DNA from 3 places in the Mesorhizobium sp. WSM4845 genome. Region 3 is predicted to be linked to each of the others. Evidence: riboswitches for the same ligand, from Rfam matches in the RefSeq annotation. Region 3 holds a riboswitch; each other region holds the start of a gene.

Region 1 (4,166 bases), on a different contig from region 3:
CAAGCGCGGCGCTGCGCTGCGCTTGAATGCCGATGCCGGCGACCTGCATATTTTCGATGCCGACGGACATTCATTCACGCTCCACAAAGCGGAAGCAAAGGCAGCCTGAGAGCAGCAGCCGAACTGATGGATGTTTGGTGACCCAAAAACGAGAGCGGCGGGCAAGCCGCCACTCTTGTGCGTTCCGGTCGCTGTTAGTGCGACGTGCGTCCAAGTGGACGCACAAAGGTACGCTCCAACACTTTAAACCTGCGCATCGTGCTTTCCGAGAATCGGAACCGATTTTCGGGCCGATGCGCTAGCGGCCGAACAGGTTCCGGTCGCTGCCCTGCGGGGCGGACTTCTGTACGTCGCCCGACGAGTTGAGCAGCTTGTAGACCGGCGAGCCGGTATTGCGTACCGAAGAAGTCTGCGTGTTGTCGACGTTGATGGTCGCCTGCTTGTTGATGTCGGTTCTGCCAAAGTTGTCGCTACCGGCAAAAGCGCCGCCCGCAGCAATCAAAAGCGCGGCGGCGGTAAGAACGATCTTCTTCATTTTCAAAACTCCTGGATTTTCTTGGTTCCGCCAGCCCGGCGGGCAAATGCCGCCGCCGCTGTTGGAACGAACTGTTAGTTGTTGCCGAACAGGTTACGGTCGCTGCCGTTGACGGGTTTCTCGTCAGCCAGAACCGGATTCTGCACCGAAGCCGAACTCCGAATCGAAGCCGTGTACGAGTTGCTGTCGACCGCAGCGGCCGGCTGGTTGGCGCCGTTCGATCCAAAGTTGTCGCTGCCGGCAAAAGCGCTGCCGGAGATGGCCACAATGGCGGCGGTGGCAAGAATGAGCTTCTTCATTTCAAATACTCCTGAGTTCCTCAGATCCCGAGCGGCGGACCGCCACTTTGCTGTTTGGGACCAGCTGTTAATTGTTGCCGAAAAGGTTGCGGTCGGCGCCCTGGCCAACGGGCTGCTTTTCAGCGTGAGCCGGCGTCTGGACAGAGGCCGTATACGAGCTGTCGACCGAAGCAGTCGGCTGGTTGGCGGCGTTGGACCCATAATGGTCGCTGCCGGCAAAGGCGCTGCCGGTGATGGCCAGAGCGGCGACGGCAGCAAGAGCGATCTTTTTCATTTTAGTACTCCAGTATCTTAGTCTTCAGTCCGTCTAGCGGCGTGTCTTGGGAGGATGCGCGCGTCGTTCGGACAGCCCCGATGTGGGAAGGCCATTCGGCGGATTCCAATCACGAAGTTGTTCCGTGTGGACCAAGAATCTACACCTTGAAATTGTACCAGAGGCATCTACTACCATAGTTTTATGGTTCGTTTTCAATATCTTATTCAAAATTAGCCATTCATGATTTGACGGATTGGCGGATCTGCGTTCACAGCATGCTGTACGCATTGTCAACAGAAACGAACCGTTCGGTTCGATTTTAGAAGCGGCTAATAGTCACTTTTGTAAACTGTTAACCTTCCTGGTCTCCGCCGCGGGTCGGATTCGATGTCACGGCAGCCGACAATGGCCGCCGACAAAGTGGGGTTTCAGCCCTGCAGATATAAACCTGCAGGTTTCGCCGGCGGTGTCGCGCCGCATGGATACGATGTCGCTTTCATGCCGGCAGTCAGCCGGCCGGCATGATTAGATCACGCCATCTCAGGTGCCGCTTGGTGACGACGAAGCGGAGAATTGGGAAGCCGGTCAGAACCCGGCGCTGCCCCCGCAACGGTGGTGGAGTTCAAGTCGCAACGGGAGACCACTGGGCCACAAGCCTGGGAAGGTGTCGCGACGAGTCCGCAAGGACACTCCAGAGCCCGGAAACCAGCCCGAGATTTTCAGACTCGACTGATCGCGGTGGGCGGTCAAGAGGTGGATGATGCACGTCCGGCCCTGTCGCCGGCGTGCAAACGGTCCTCCCTCCATCACCACCAGTTCAGTCCTTACACGAGGACAGGACATGGACGCGCGCAACGACATGCTGAGGCTCTTGCACGGCCGCAGGCAAGGCTATTCGCTCGAGCAGCCCTTCTACACCGATCCAGATTTCTTCAAGCTCGACATGGAGCTGATCTGGTATCGCGACTGGCTGTTCATCGGCCACGATTGCGAGTTGCCGAAAGCTGGCAGCTATATCACCGCCCAGATCGGCGACTATCCGGTCGTGCTGGTCCGCGACCAGCAAGGCAAGATCAATGCCTTCCACAATTCCTGCCGGCATCGCGGCAGCCGTGTCTGCAATGCCGACAAGGGCACTGCGGCGAAGCTGGTCTGCCCCTATCACCAGTGGACCTACGAGCTGGACGGCCGGCTGTTGTTTGCTCGCCAGATGGCAGACGGCTTCGACAAGAGCCAGTTCAGCCTGAAGCCGGTGGCTTGCGAAAGCGTTGCCGGCTACATCTTTATCTGCCTGGCCAACGAGCCGGCCGACTTCGCGCCGATGCGCGCCATGATCGAGCCTTACCTGCTGCCGCACCGGCTGCGCGAGGCAAAAATCGCATTCGAATCGACCATCGTCGAGAATGGCAACTGGAAGCTCGTCTGGGAGAACAACCGCGAGTGCTACCATTGCGCCGGCAACCATCCGGAACTCTGCAAGACATTCCCGGAAGCGCCGACCGTGACCGGCGTGCAGGGCGCCGACAGCGATCCAGAGATGCTCGCGCACTGGGCGAAATGCGAGGCGGCGGGCTTGCCGAGCAAGTTCCGCATCGATCCGGCCGGGCAGTATCGCGCCACCCGCGCGCCGCTGCTGCGCGACGCCGTCAGCTATACGATGACGGGAAGACGCGCGGTGAAGAAGAACCTTTCCGACAGCGTTTCGACCGACCGTATCGGCTCGCTGCTGCTCTATCACTATCCGACGAGTTGGAACCATATCCTCGGTGATCATGCCGTCACCTTCCGCGTGCTGCCGATCAGTGCCACGGAAACGGCCGTCACCACCAAATGGCTTGTCCACAAGGACGCGGTCGAAGGCGTCGATTACGACCTCGTCGAACTCACCCATGTCTGGACCGAGACCAACGACCAGGACCGTCGCATTGTCGAGGAAAACGCCTTCGGCATCCTGTCGCCGGCCTATGAGCCCGGCCCCTATTCGGAACTGCATGAGGGCGGCGTCATCCAGTTCGTCGAATGGTACGCCTCCTTCATCGGGCCGCGCCTTGCCGAGGCCGGGCGGCCGGCGCTGCGCAGCGTCGCCTGAACGAGGTCAAGGGGATGAATGCGATGACGGACCTTGGCCTCTACCGCCATCTCGACGAGATGGCGCCCTGGAACGACAGGCTCCAGGTGCTGGAAGTCATCGGCGTCAGCGACGAGGCGCCTGACGTGAAGACCTTCACCTTCCGCTCTGACAACCAGACCTGGTTCCGCTACAGACCGGGGCAGTTCGTGACGCTGGAACTGCCGACCACCGAGGGCCCGATGATGCGGACCTATACGCTGTCGTCCTCGCCGTCGAGGCCGTTCTCGATTGCGGTGACGGTGAAAGCGCAGGCCGGCAGCCTCGGCACCCGCTGGATGTTCGACAATCTGAAGCCCGGCGTTCACGTGAAGGCCTATGGGCCGGCGGGCGACTTTTCGCTGCACAGTCATCCAGCGGCCAAGTATCTGTTCATTTCGGCCGGCTCAGGCGTGACGCCGATGATGTCGATGCTGCGCTGGCTGAACGACTGCGCGCCATGGACAGATGTCGGCTTCGTCAACTGCGCGCGAAAGCCCGAGGAGATCATCTTCCGCAAGGAACTCGAGCTGCTCGGCAGCCGCATGCCGGGCCTGACGCTCGGCTTCATGATCGAGGAGCGGTCCAGCCGTGAGGGCTGGTTCGGCCATATGGGCCGGATCGACGCGATACGGCTGCCGCTGCTGGCGCCCGATTTTCGCGAGCGCGAAATTTTCTGCTGCGGCCCCGACCCCTTCATGCGCGCCGTGCGGCAGATGCTGGAGGCGGCCGGCTTCGACATGGCCAACTACCATCAGGAGAGCTTTGCGGCCCCGGCGGTGGAGGAAATTCCGGCCCCGTTCGGTTCGCCGGCAGAGGGTGGGCCGGCAAAAGGTGGGCCAGCAGAGGGCGGCATCGAGGTACCTGCCGAGGCCGCAACGCCGATCCGCTTTTCGCTTTCGGATATTGATGCCGAATGCGTTGCCGGCCAGACCGTGCTGCAGACGGCGCGCGCTTCGGGCGTACGCA
Region 2 (4,166 bases), on a different contig from region 3:
GTCTGCATGAAGGAAAAAATCTCGCTCGCCATGGCCCGGCGCATCGCGCTTGCCGCACAGGGGTTTGCCGATCCTCGCCCTAACGGCACGCCCGATCGCCGCCATCTGGCCCGTGTGCTTGGCCGGACCGGTCTGCTGCAGATCGATTCCGTCAGCGCGGTGGTGCGTGCCCATTATATGCCGCTCTATTCGCGGCTTGGCCCCTACCCGCTCGCCCTGCTCGACAACGCCGCCGTGACGCGCAAGCGCAAAGTCTTCGAATATTGGGCGCACGAAGCCTCCTTTCTGCCGGTCGAGACCTATCCGCTGATGCGCTGGCGCATGGAACGGGCCGAACGTGGCGAGGAAATGTATAACGGGCTGGCCAAGTGGGGCCGCGAGCGCGCCGCCTACATTGAAGATATTTATCGCGAGGTCCTCGAACGCGGCCCGATCGCCGCTTCCGCCCTGGAAGGCCAGAAAGGCTCCGGCGGCTGGTGGGGCTGGAGCGACGCCAAGCACGCTTTCGAATGGCTGTTCTGGGCCGGCCGCATCACCACGGCGTCACGTCGTGGCTTCGAGCGGCTTTATGATCTGCCCCAGCGCGTGCTGCCGCCGGAAATACTTGCCCTGCCGGTGCCCTCGCCTGAGGATGCGCACCGCGAATTGCTGCGCATCTCCGCCCGCGCCCACGGCGTCGCCACAGCAGGCGACCTGCGCGACTATTTCCGCCTCTCTCCCGCTGATATCAAAGGCCGCATCGAGGAACTGGTCGACGGCGGTGATCTTTTGCCGGTTCGGGTCGAAGGCTGGAGCAAGCCCGCCTATCTTCACAAGGACGTTCGTTTTCCGCGCAAGATCGAGGCGCGCGCCTTGCTCGCTCCGTTCGATCCGGTTGTCTTCGAACGGACGCGTACGGAAAGACTGTTCGACTTCCGCTATCGCATCGAGATCTACACCCCTGCTGAAAAGCGCCAATACGGCTATTATGTGCTGCCGTTCCTGCTCGGCGAAAGGATCGTGGCGCGCATCGACCTTAGGGCTGACCGCCGGGCCGGCGTGCTGCGCGTCCATGCCGCCTATGCCGAGCCCGGCGCGCCGCCGCAAACCGCCGCCGAACTTTTTGAGGAATTGCAGTTGATGCAAGGCTGGCTCGGGCTCGAACGCATCGAGGTGACGCCTGCGGGGGATCTGGGCCATGCGCTGGCGGATGTCGCGGTTTCGTGAGGGTTGCCGATGTCGGCGCTGCCCCTCACCTGCCTGCCGGCATCCTCTCCCCGTATAGAGACGGGGAGAGGGACGCTGTCATCGATGGTTTCGCCAATCGCCAGCGTTGCAGGAGGGGGCGCCGCCGTTGCGGCCAGTTCTTTCTCCCCGTCACTATACGGGGAGAAATGCCCGGCAGGGCAATGAGGGGCAGCGCCGACTTCGAAAATTGCTCTGAAGCGTTTTCCCTCGCCGTGTCGGAAGCATGCGTTGACACGACTGCCTCCACAAGCCTAAATCCGGTTCAGACGGTCTCCTCTCGGCAAAGGGAGGAGCCAAGAGGGAATGCGGTGCGAAATCCGATTTCAAATCCGCGGCTGTCCCCGCAACTGTAAGCGACGAGCCAAGGCCGATAACCACTGGGAAAATCCCGGGAAGGCGGCACCAAGGCGATGACCCGCGAGCCAGGAGACCTGCCGTCTAGGACATAAGAATCCGATCGCCTGGCGGGTTTTCCGGGCAAGGAGCCTGATTTGGAACGCGACAGCAGTTTTTCGGCTGAGACAGCGGGCGTATTGTCCGGCGATGATGATGCTCTGGCCGACGTCACCGTGATCGTCTGCGCCTCCTGCCGTGACGAGACCGGCTCCGACGGCCATCCCCGCGCCGGCGAATTGTTGGCCGAAGATACGCGCCGCGCCGCCTCGGGCGAAAACATCCGTATCCGCAGCGTCGAATGCCTCGGCAACTGCAAGCGCCGCCTCAGCGCCGCTATCCTGCGCGACGGCTGCTGGAGCTATGTCTTCGGCGACTTGACCGCGACCAGCGGCGCCGATCTCATCACCGGCGCAAGACTCTTCGCCACCTCGACCGACGGCCTCATGCCATGGCGCGGCCGCCCCGATTGCCTGAAGCGCGGCCTCGTTGCCCGCATCCCTCCCCTCGACCTTTTGAAGGACCAGATATGACCACTTCCGTCTCGCGCGTGCCCTGCACCGTCGTCACCGGCTTCCTCGGCGCCGGCAAGACGACGCTGATCCGCCATCTGCTCGAAAACGCTGGCGGCAAGCGGCTGGCCATCATCGTCAACGAGTTCGGCGACATCGGCATCGATGGCGAGATTCTTAAGGGATGCGGCATCGACACCTGCCCTGAGGAAAACATCGTCGAGCTGGCCAATGGCTGCATCTGCTGCACCGTCGCCGACGATTTCGTCCCGGCGCTCGACCAGATCCTGTCGCTGACGCCCAGGGTCGACCATATCCTGATCGAAACCTCCGGGCTGGCCCTGCCCAAGCCGCTGGTCCAGGCCTTCCAGTGGCCGACGGTGAAGAGCCGGGTGACGGTCGACGGCGTCATTGCCGTGGTCGACGGACCGGCGCTGGCCGAAGGCCGCGTTGCCAACGACATGGACGCCCTGCAGGCGCAGCGCGCGCAGGACGAGACGCTCGACCACGACGATCCGGTCGAGGAGGTGTTCGAGGACCAGCTCGCCTGCGCCGACCTGATCATATTGTCGAAGAGCGACCTGATGGACGCCGCCGGCTCGGCCCGCGCCAATGCCGTCATCGGCAAGCACGCCGCCCGCGCGGTGAAGATCGTGCCGACCTCGCAGGGCAAGGTCGATCCCTCCGTGCTGCTCGGCCTCGGCCTTGCCGTCGAGGACGACATCGAGAACCGCAAGACCCACCACGACGACGAGCTCGATCACGAGCATGACGATTTCGACTCGTTCGTCATCGACATTCCGTCGATCGCCAATCCCGATGAGCTGGCTTTGCGTGTCGCCACGGCGGCGGAGGAAGAAAACGTGCTGCGCGTAAAAGGCTTCGTCGAGGTCGGCGGCAAGCCGATGCGACTGTTGCTGCAGGCTGTCGGGCCGCGCGTCAACCACTACTACGACCGCGCCTGGACTGCCGACGACGACCGCCGCTCGCGCCTCGTCGTCATCGGCCTGAAAGGGCTGAACCGCCCGGCCATCGAGCGTATTCTCGCCGGCTGACCTCAGGCACGAGCCGCTATGCACATCCTCACCACCACATCCGCCTCGCTCGACGATCTCGCCGAGCCTGTCGATCTCAGGCAGACGCCTGCGGATGTCGTGGCGCTGTCCTTCACCGACAGCGACCTGGCCGGGCTGGCGGCGGCGTGGCAGGCGGACGCGGATCGGCTGCCGTCGATGCGGCTGGCGGCTCTACGTGACCTGCGCCATCCGATGTCAGTAGACCTCTGGATCGACAGCGTCGCCCGGCACGCCAGGGTTGTTCTGGTTCGCATCCTCGGCGGTTACGACTGGTGGCGCTATGGCTGCGACCAGCTCGCCTCGACCGCCCGCGCGCACGGCATAAAACTGGCGCTGCTGCCCGGCGAATGCCGCGACGAGGATTTGCGGCTGATCGAAGGCTCGACGCTGCCGCGCCAGGAGCTCGACGGCCTGCTCGGCTATTTCCGCGAAGGCGGCCCGGAGAATATGACGGCGCTGGTGCGGAGGCTGGCAAGTCTCGCCGGATCAGACGTGGCGGTCGCGGAGCCGGTTGTCGTGCCGAAGGCGGGATTTTATGAGCCGGGATTGGGGGGCGTAGAAAGACCGGACTTTTCAAATGCCGGCGTTCCTTCGCGCCCCCCTCTGTCCTGCCGGACATCTCCCCCACTTGGGGGGAGATTAGCCGTCACTGACCGCATCGCGAATTCTGTAACGTCTAACGTTGACAACAGCGTCGATGACGGGGCGATCTCCCCCCTTGTGGGGGAGATGTCCGGCAGGACAGAGGGGGGCGCGAAGGAACGCGGCCTTGCAGCCATAGAATCCGCCCCCATCATCCCCATTCTCTTCTACCGCTCGATGCTGCTCGCCGCCGACGTCGCGCCGATCGACGCATTGTTTGAAGCGCTGCGGCAGCGCGGCATGGCCCCCGTGCCGATCTTCGTCTCCAGCCTCAAGGACCCGGCCTCGCTCGCCTTTGTCGAAACCGCGCTTGCCA
Region 3 (4,166 bases):
GCCATTGTCGACATCATAGCCCAGTGCGACGAGGCATTCCTTGAGACGAACGGCATCATCAAGGGCGCGATGAACCTGATCGACACGAGGCGCGCCGAGCTACTCTACAGCCGCATGGGCCCGGCTATCGAAGCCTCCGGCGGCAGCGCCGGCAACACGGCGGCGGGCGTCGCCAGCTTCGGCGGCCGCGCCGCCTTCTTCGGCAAGGTCTCGAACGACACGCTCGGCGTAATCTACGCCCACGACATCCATGCCCAGGGAGTTGCCTTCGACACCAGGCCGCTCACGGGTGAGCCGCCGACGGCGCGCTCGATGATCTTCGTCACCCCTGACGGCGAGCGCTCGATGAACACCTATCTCGGCGCCTGCGTCGAGCTCGGGCCGGAGGATGTCGAGGCCGACAAGGCCTCTGGCGCCAAGGTCACCTATTTCGAAGGCTATCTGTGGGATCCGCCGCGCGCCAAGGAAGCAATCCGCCAAACGGCGATGCTGGCGCACGCGGCAGGCCGCGAAGTGTCGATGACCCTGTCGGATTCGTTTTGCGTCGATCGCTACCGAGACGAGTTCCTCGAACTGATGCGTTCGGGCACGGTCGATATCGTCTTTGCCAACAGCCACGAGATCAAGTCACTCTATCAGACATCGTCGTTTGACGAGGCGCTGGCGCAGATCCGCAAGGATTGCCGTATCGCCGCCGTGACCCGCTCGGAAAAAGGTTCGGTGATCGTGCGCGGGGACGAGACCGTGGTCATCAAGGCGACCGCCATCAAGGAACTGGTCGACACCACGGGTGCCGGCGATCTCTATGCCGCCGGCTTCCTGCATGGATACACGCAAGGCCGCGACCTGCAGACCTGCGGCGACCTTGGCTCACTGGCGGCCGGATTGGTGATCCAGCAGATCGGCCCCAGGCCACGGCAGAATCTGCGACGAGAGGCTGAGCAGCCGGGGTTGCTGTAGGGGGCATTTCCGCGAAGTGCTGCCCACCTTCCCGTTTTGCAGGCTGTCCAGACAAGCGCGGGTAAACGTCGCGTACCCGTCCGTGAAGGATGGCGGTTTTCTCCAAATTTCTGATTTCTTGAGGCTCAGGAACGTTGTCACACTTCGGGCCAGTACTGCCGGCCGATCATGATGGCCAACACGCCCTTTTTGACGAAGGTCGTTTTGAGCCGGGATCGTACAATTGACAGATTGCCCGAGCGACCAGGCACAGCCTGCGCAAACCGGAGAGTGGCGCAAATGGCTCAGCTCTACCCGCGACCTGCGACTTGGGAACACGCCGCAGGTGAACGGCTCACATAAACACATAAACATTTCTTTATACGTCATTGACAAAGGGGGCTGCTGCGATTGTCGGCGCGTCGTGGTTCTCCGCAAGGCGTTGCCGTAGCGGAGCTAAGAGGGAAGCCGGTGCAATGCCGGCGCTGCCCCGCAAATGTAAGCGGCGAGCCAAACCCATCAATGTCACTAGGGCGAACTGCCCCGGGAAGACGGGGCAGAGGCTGTGACCCGCGAGTCAGGAGACCTGCCACGGCCAACAACGTCCACGGGCGGGGTGTCTGGTGGCCGCGGCAGCTCGGCGTTGATGCCGGCCTGCTAGCGCCTTCCTTGTCCCCGCCCCAACCATCGGGGTATGGAATGAATGTTTCCCAGCAAGTTCCCATAGCAACGCTTGGCGTGCCGCGTATCGGTCGCCGGCGAGAACTGAAATTCGCGCTCGAAAGCTACTGGTCCGGAAAATCGTCTGCTGCCAACCTAGTGTCGACGGCCAAGGCACTGCGTGCCGCCAGCTGGAGCGAGCAGCACGACCGCGGCGTGTCGAAAATCCCGTCGAACGATTTCTCACTGTATGACCATGTGCTCGACACCGCAGCAATGGTCGGCGCCGTGCCAGCTCGTTACGGCTGGACGGGCGGCGAGGTCCCGCTTGACATCTACTTCGCGATGGCGCGCGGGACGCAAGGCGATACTGCGGGTTGTGGACACGCCAGTCACGGGCATGCAGTTCAGGGGCAGCGCGTAACCGCGATGGAAATGACCAAATGGTTCGACACTAACTACCACTACATCGTGCCGGAGCTGGGCGACGATCAGACATTCGCCCTCTCGCCGGCGAAACCAGTCGATCACTTTCTGGAGGCAAAAGAGCTCGGCATCCATACACGCCCGGTCATCCTTGGACCGGTGACCTTCCTCAAGCTGGCGAAGTCTCCCGACCAGGGCTTCAATCCCATAGCGCTCCTACCGCGCCTGCTGCCCGTCTACGAGCAACTCCTGCAGAGGCTGGAGCTCTCGGGGGCCGACTGGGTGCAGATTGATGAGCCGGCCCTTGTGCTCGATCTTAACCCGAACGAACGAGCTGCCTTCGAATTCACCTATGGGCAGCTGTCGAAAGCCGCGCCCAAGTTGAAAATTATGCTGGCTACCTATTTCGGGCCGCTGGGAAACAATCTCGAGACCGCGCTTTCGCTGCGCCTGGCGGGCCTGCATCTCGACCTCGTGCGCGCTCCCGAGCAGTTGGAGACGGTTGGTCGGCTCGCACCGAAGGATCTGGTGCTCTCACTTGGCCTGATCGACGGCCGCAACGTCTGGCGCGCGAACCTTGGCTGCCATTCTCGACCGCATCAAGCCGGTCGTTGCCGGGTGGCCGCTGGATCGCGTCGAGATTGCGCCTTCCTGCTCGATGCTTCATGTGCCGATGGACCTGCGGATGGAGACCGCGCTCGATGTAGACCTCCGTTCGTGGCTGGCATTCGCCGCCCAGAAGACTGAAGAGCTGCTCGTGCTGGCCCAAGCCTTGTCCGAAGGCAGGGAGGCCGTAGCAGGCGCGCTGAAGGCTTCTGAAGAGGCGACCGCCGCGCGCGCAATGTCTGCAAAGGTCCATGATCCGCTCGTCCACGGGCGCGTTAGCAGCATTGACGGCGTCATGAAGCAACGAAAGAGCGCATTTGCCAAGCGCTCGAGCATCCAGGCCGACACGCTCGGCCTGCCGCCGTTCCCCACGACGACCATCGGGTCCTTCCCGCAGACGCCCGAGGTGCGCAGGGCGCGCTCCGCCCATGCGAAGGGCCGGCTGAGCTATATCGACTACCAGGCCTTCCTGAAGAAGGAGACCGAGGCGGCGGTCCGTTGGCAGGAGGAGATCGGGTTTGGACGTGCTGGTACATGGCGAGTTTGAACGCAACGACATGGTGCAGCATTTCGGCGAGCAGCTGTCCGGCCTCGCCTTCACCCAGCATGGCTGGGTGCAAAGTTACGGCTCCCGGCTCGTGCGCCCTCCCATCATCTTCGGCGACGTATCGCGGCCCAATCCGATGACGGTTCTCTGGTGGCAATTTGCCCAGTCGCTGACGAAAAAGCCAATGAAGGGCATGCTCACAGGCCCAGTGACGATTCTTAACTGGTCTTTTGTTCGCGACGACGTACCCCGCGCCAAGGCCTGCTGCCAGATCGCACTTGCCATCCGCGATGAAGTGGCTGCCCTTGAAAGAGCTGCCGCAAGGGTGATCCAGATCGATGAGGCCGCGTTTCGCGAAGGCTTGCCCCTGCGGAAGTCCGACTGGAAACATTATCTCGGCTGGGCTGTCGAATGCTACCGGATCGCTTCGACGGGCGTAGAGGACGCGACCCAAATTCACCCACGTGTGCTATTCAGAGTTCAATGAGATCATCGACTCGATCGATGAACTGGACGCGGACGTCATTTCGATAGAGACGTCGCGCTCCAAAATGGAACTGCTGGACGCCTTCACCAAGTCCAAATATCCGAACGAAATCGGTCCTGGCGTCTACGACATTCACTCACCACGTGTCCCGGAGATCGGCGAGATATTGCATCTCGCCCAACTTGCCCGCGAGCGACTGTCGGACGGCCAATTGTGGGTGAATCCGGACTGTGGCCTCAAAACAAGGAAATGGGAGGAGGTCCGCCCTGCCCTCATCAACATGGTCGCTGCAGCACGCGCGCTAAGGGAGAAAGTGCAGGCGCAGGCCGCTGGGCCACTGTGACGGGCAAACATGTGACCCGCGGGCTTTGCGGATATTTAAGGCAGAAAGGACGCCATCGAAAGCCGCGCGCAAGTCGGTCGACGCGTGCGAGGCCCCCACCCTTGTCGTCCAGCCGAAGGTCCGCTCGACGACTCAGCGGCGGACAGGATCTGGAAGCA

What was found. Region 3 has a riboswitch for cobalamin ahead of metE (5-methyltetrahydropteroyltriglutamate--homocysteine S-methyltransferase). Riboswitches for the same ligand answer to the same signal wherever they lie in the genome.
Region 1: it holds a riboswitch for cobalamin, as region 3 does, so the genes downstream of both, AC0L2C_RS07530 (aromatic ring-hydroxylating oxygenase subunit alpha) here and metE (5-methyltetrahydropteroyltriglutamate--homocysteine S-methyltransferase) in region 3, are expected to answer to the same signal.
Region 2: it holds a riboswitch for cobalamin, as region 3 does, so the genes downstream of both, AC0L2C_RS29305 (DUF1636 family protein) here and metE (5-methyltetrahydropteroyltriglutamate--homocysteine S-methyltransferase) in region 3, are expected to answer to the same signal.

Annotation. Positions count from the first base shown of each region.
Region 1 covers NZ_JBVVQA010000004.1:320,641-324,806, reverse strand. The annotation lists gene AC0L2C_RS07550 (ABC transporter ATP-binding protein) at 1-109, shown strand, start outside; gene AC0L2C_RS07545 (DUF680 domain-containing protein) at 299-535, opposite strand; gene AC0L2C_RS07540 (DUF680 domain-containing protein) at 610-834, opposite strand; gene AC0L2C_RS07535 (DUF680 domain-containing protein) at 902-1,108, opposite strand; cobalamin riboswitch at 1,616-1,818, shown strand; gene AC0L2C_RS07530 (aromatic ring-hydroxylating oxygenase subunit alpha) at 1,932-3,179, shown strand; gene AC0L2C_RS07525 (FAD-binding oxidoreductase) at 3,203-4,166, shown strand, end outside.
Region 2 covers NZ_JBVVQA010000036.1:63,350-67,515, forward strand. The annotation lists gene AC0L2C_RS29300 (winged helix-turn-helix domain-containing protein) at 7-1,206, shown strand; cobalamin riboswitch at 1,478-1,680, shown strand; gene AC0L2C_RS29305 (DUF1636 family protein) at 1,719-2,153, shown strand; gene cobW (cobalamin biosynthesis protein CobW) at 2,150-3,187, shown strand; partial or broken gene AC0L2C_RS29315 (cobaltochelatase subunit CobN) at 3,206-4,166, shown strand, end outside.
Region 3 covers NZ_JBVVQA010000013.1:128,159-132,324, forward strand. The annotation lists gene AC0L2C_RS16895 (adenosine kinase) at 1-960, shown strand, start outside; cobalamin riboswitch at 1,348-1,547, shown strand; partial or broken gene metE (5-methyltetrahydropteroyltriglutamate--homocysteine S-methyltransferase) at 1,639-4,008, shown strand.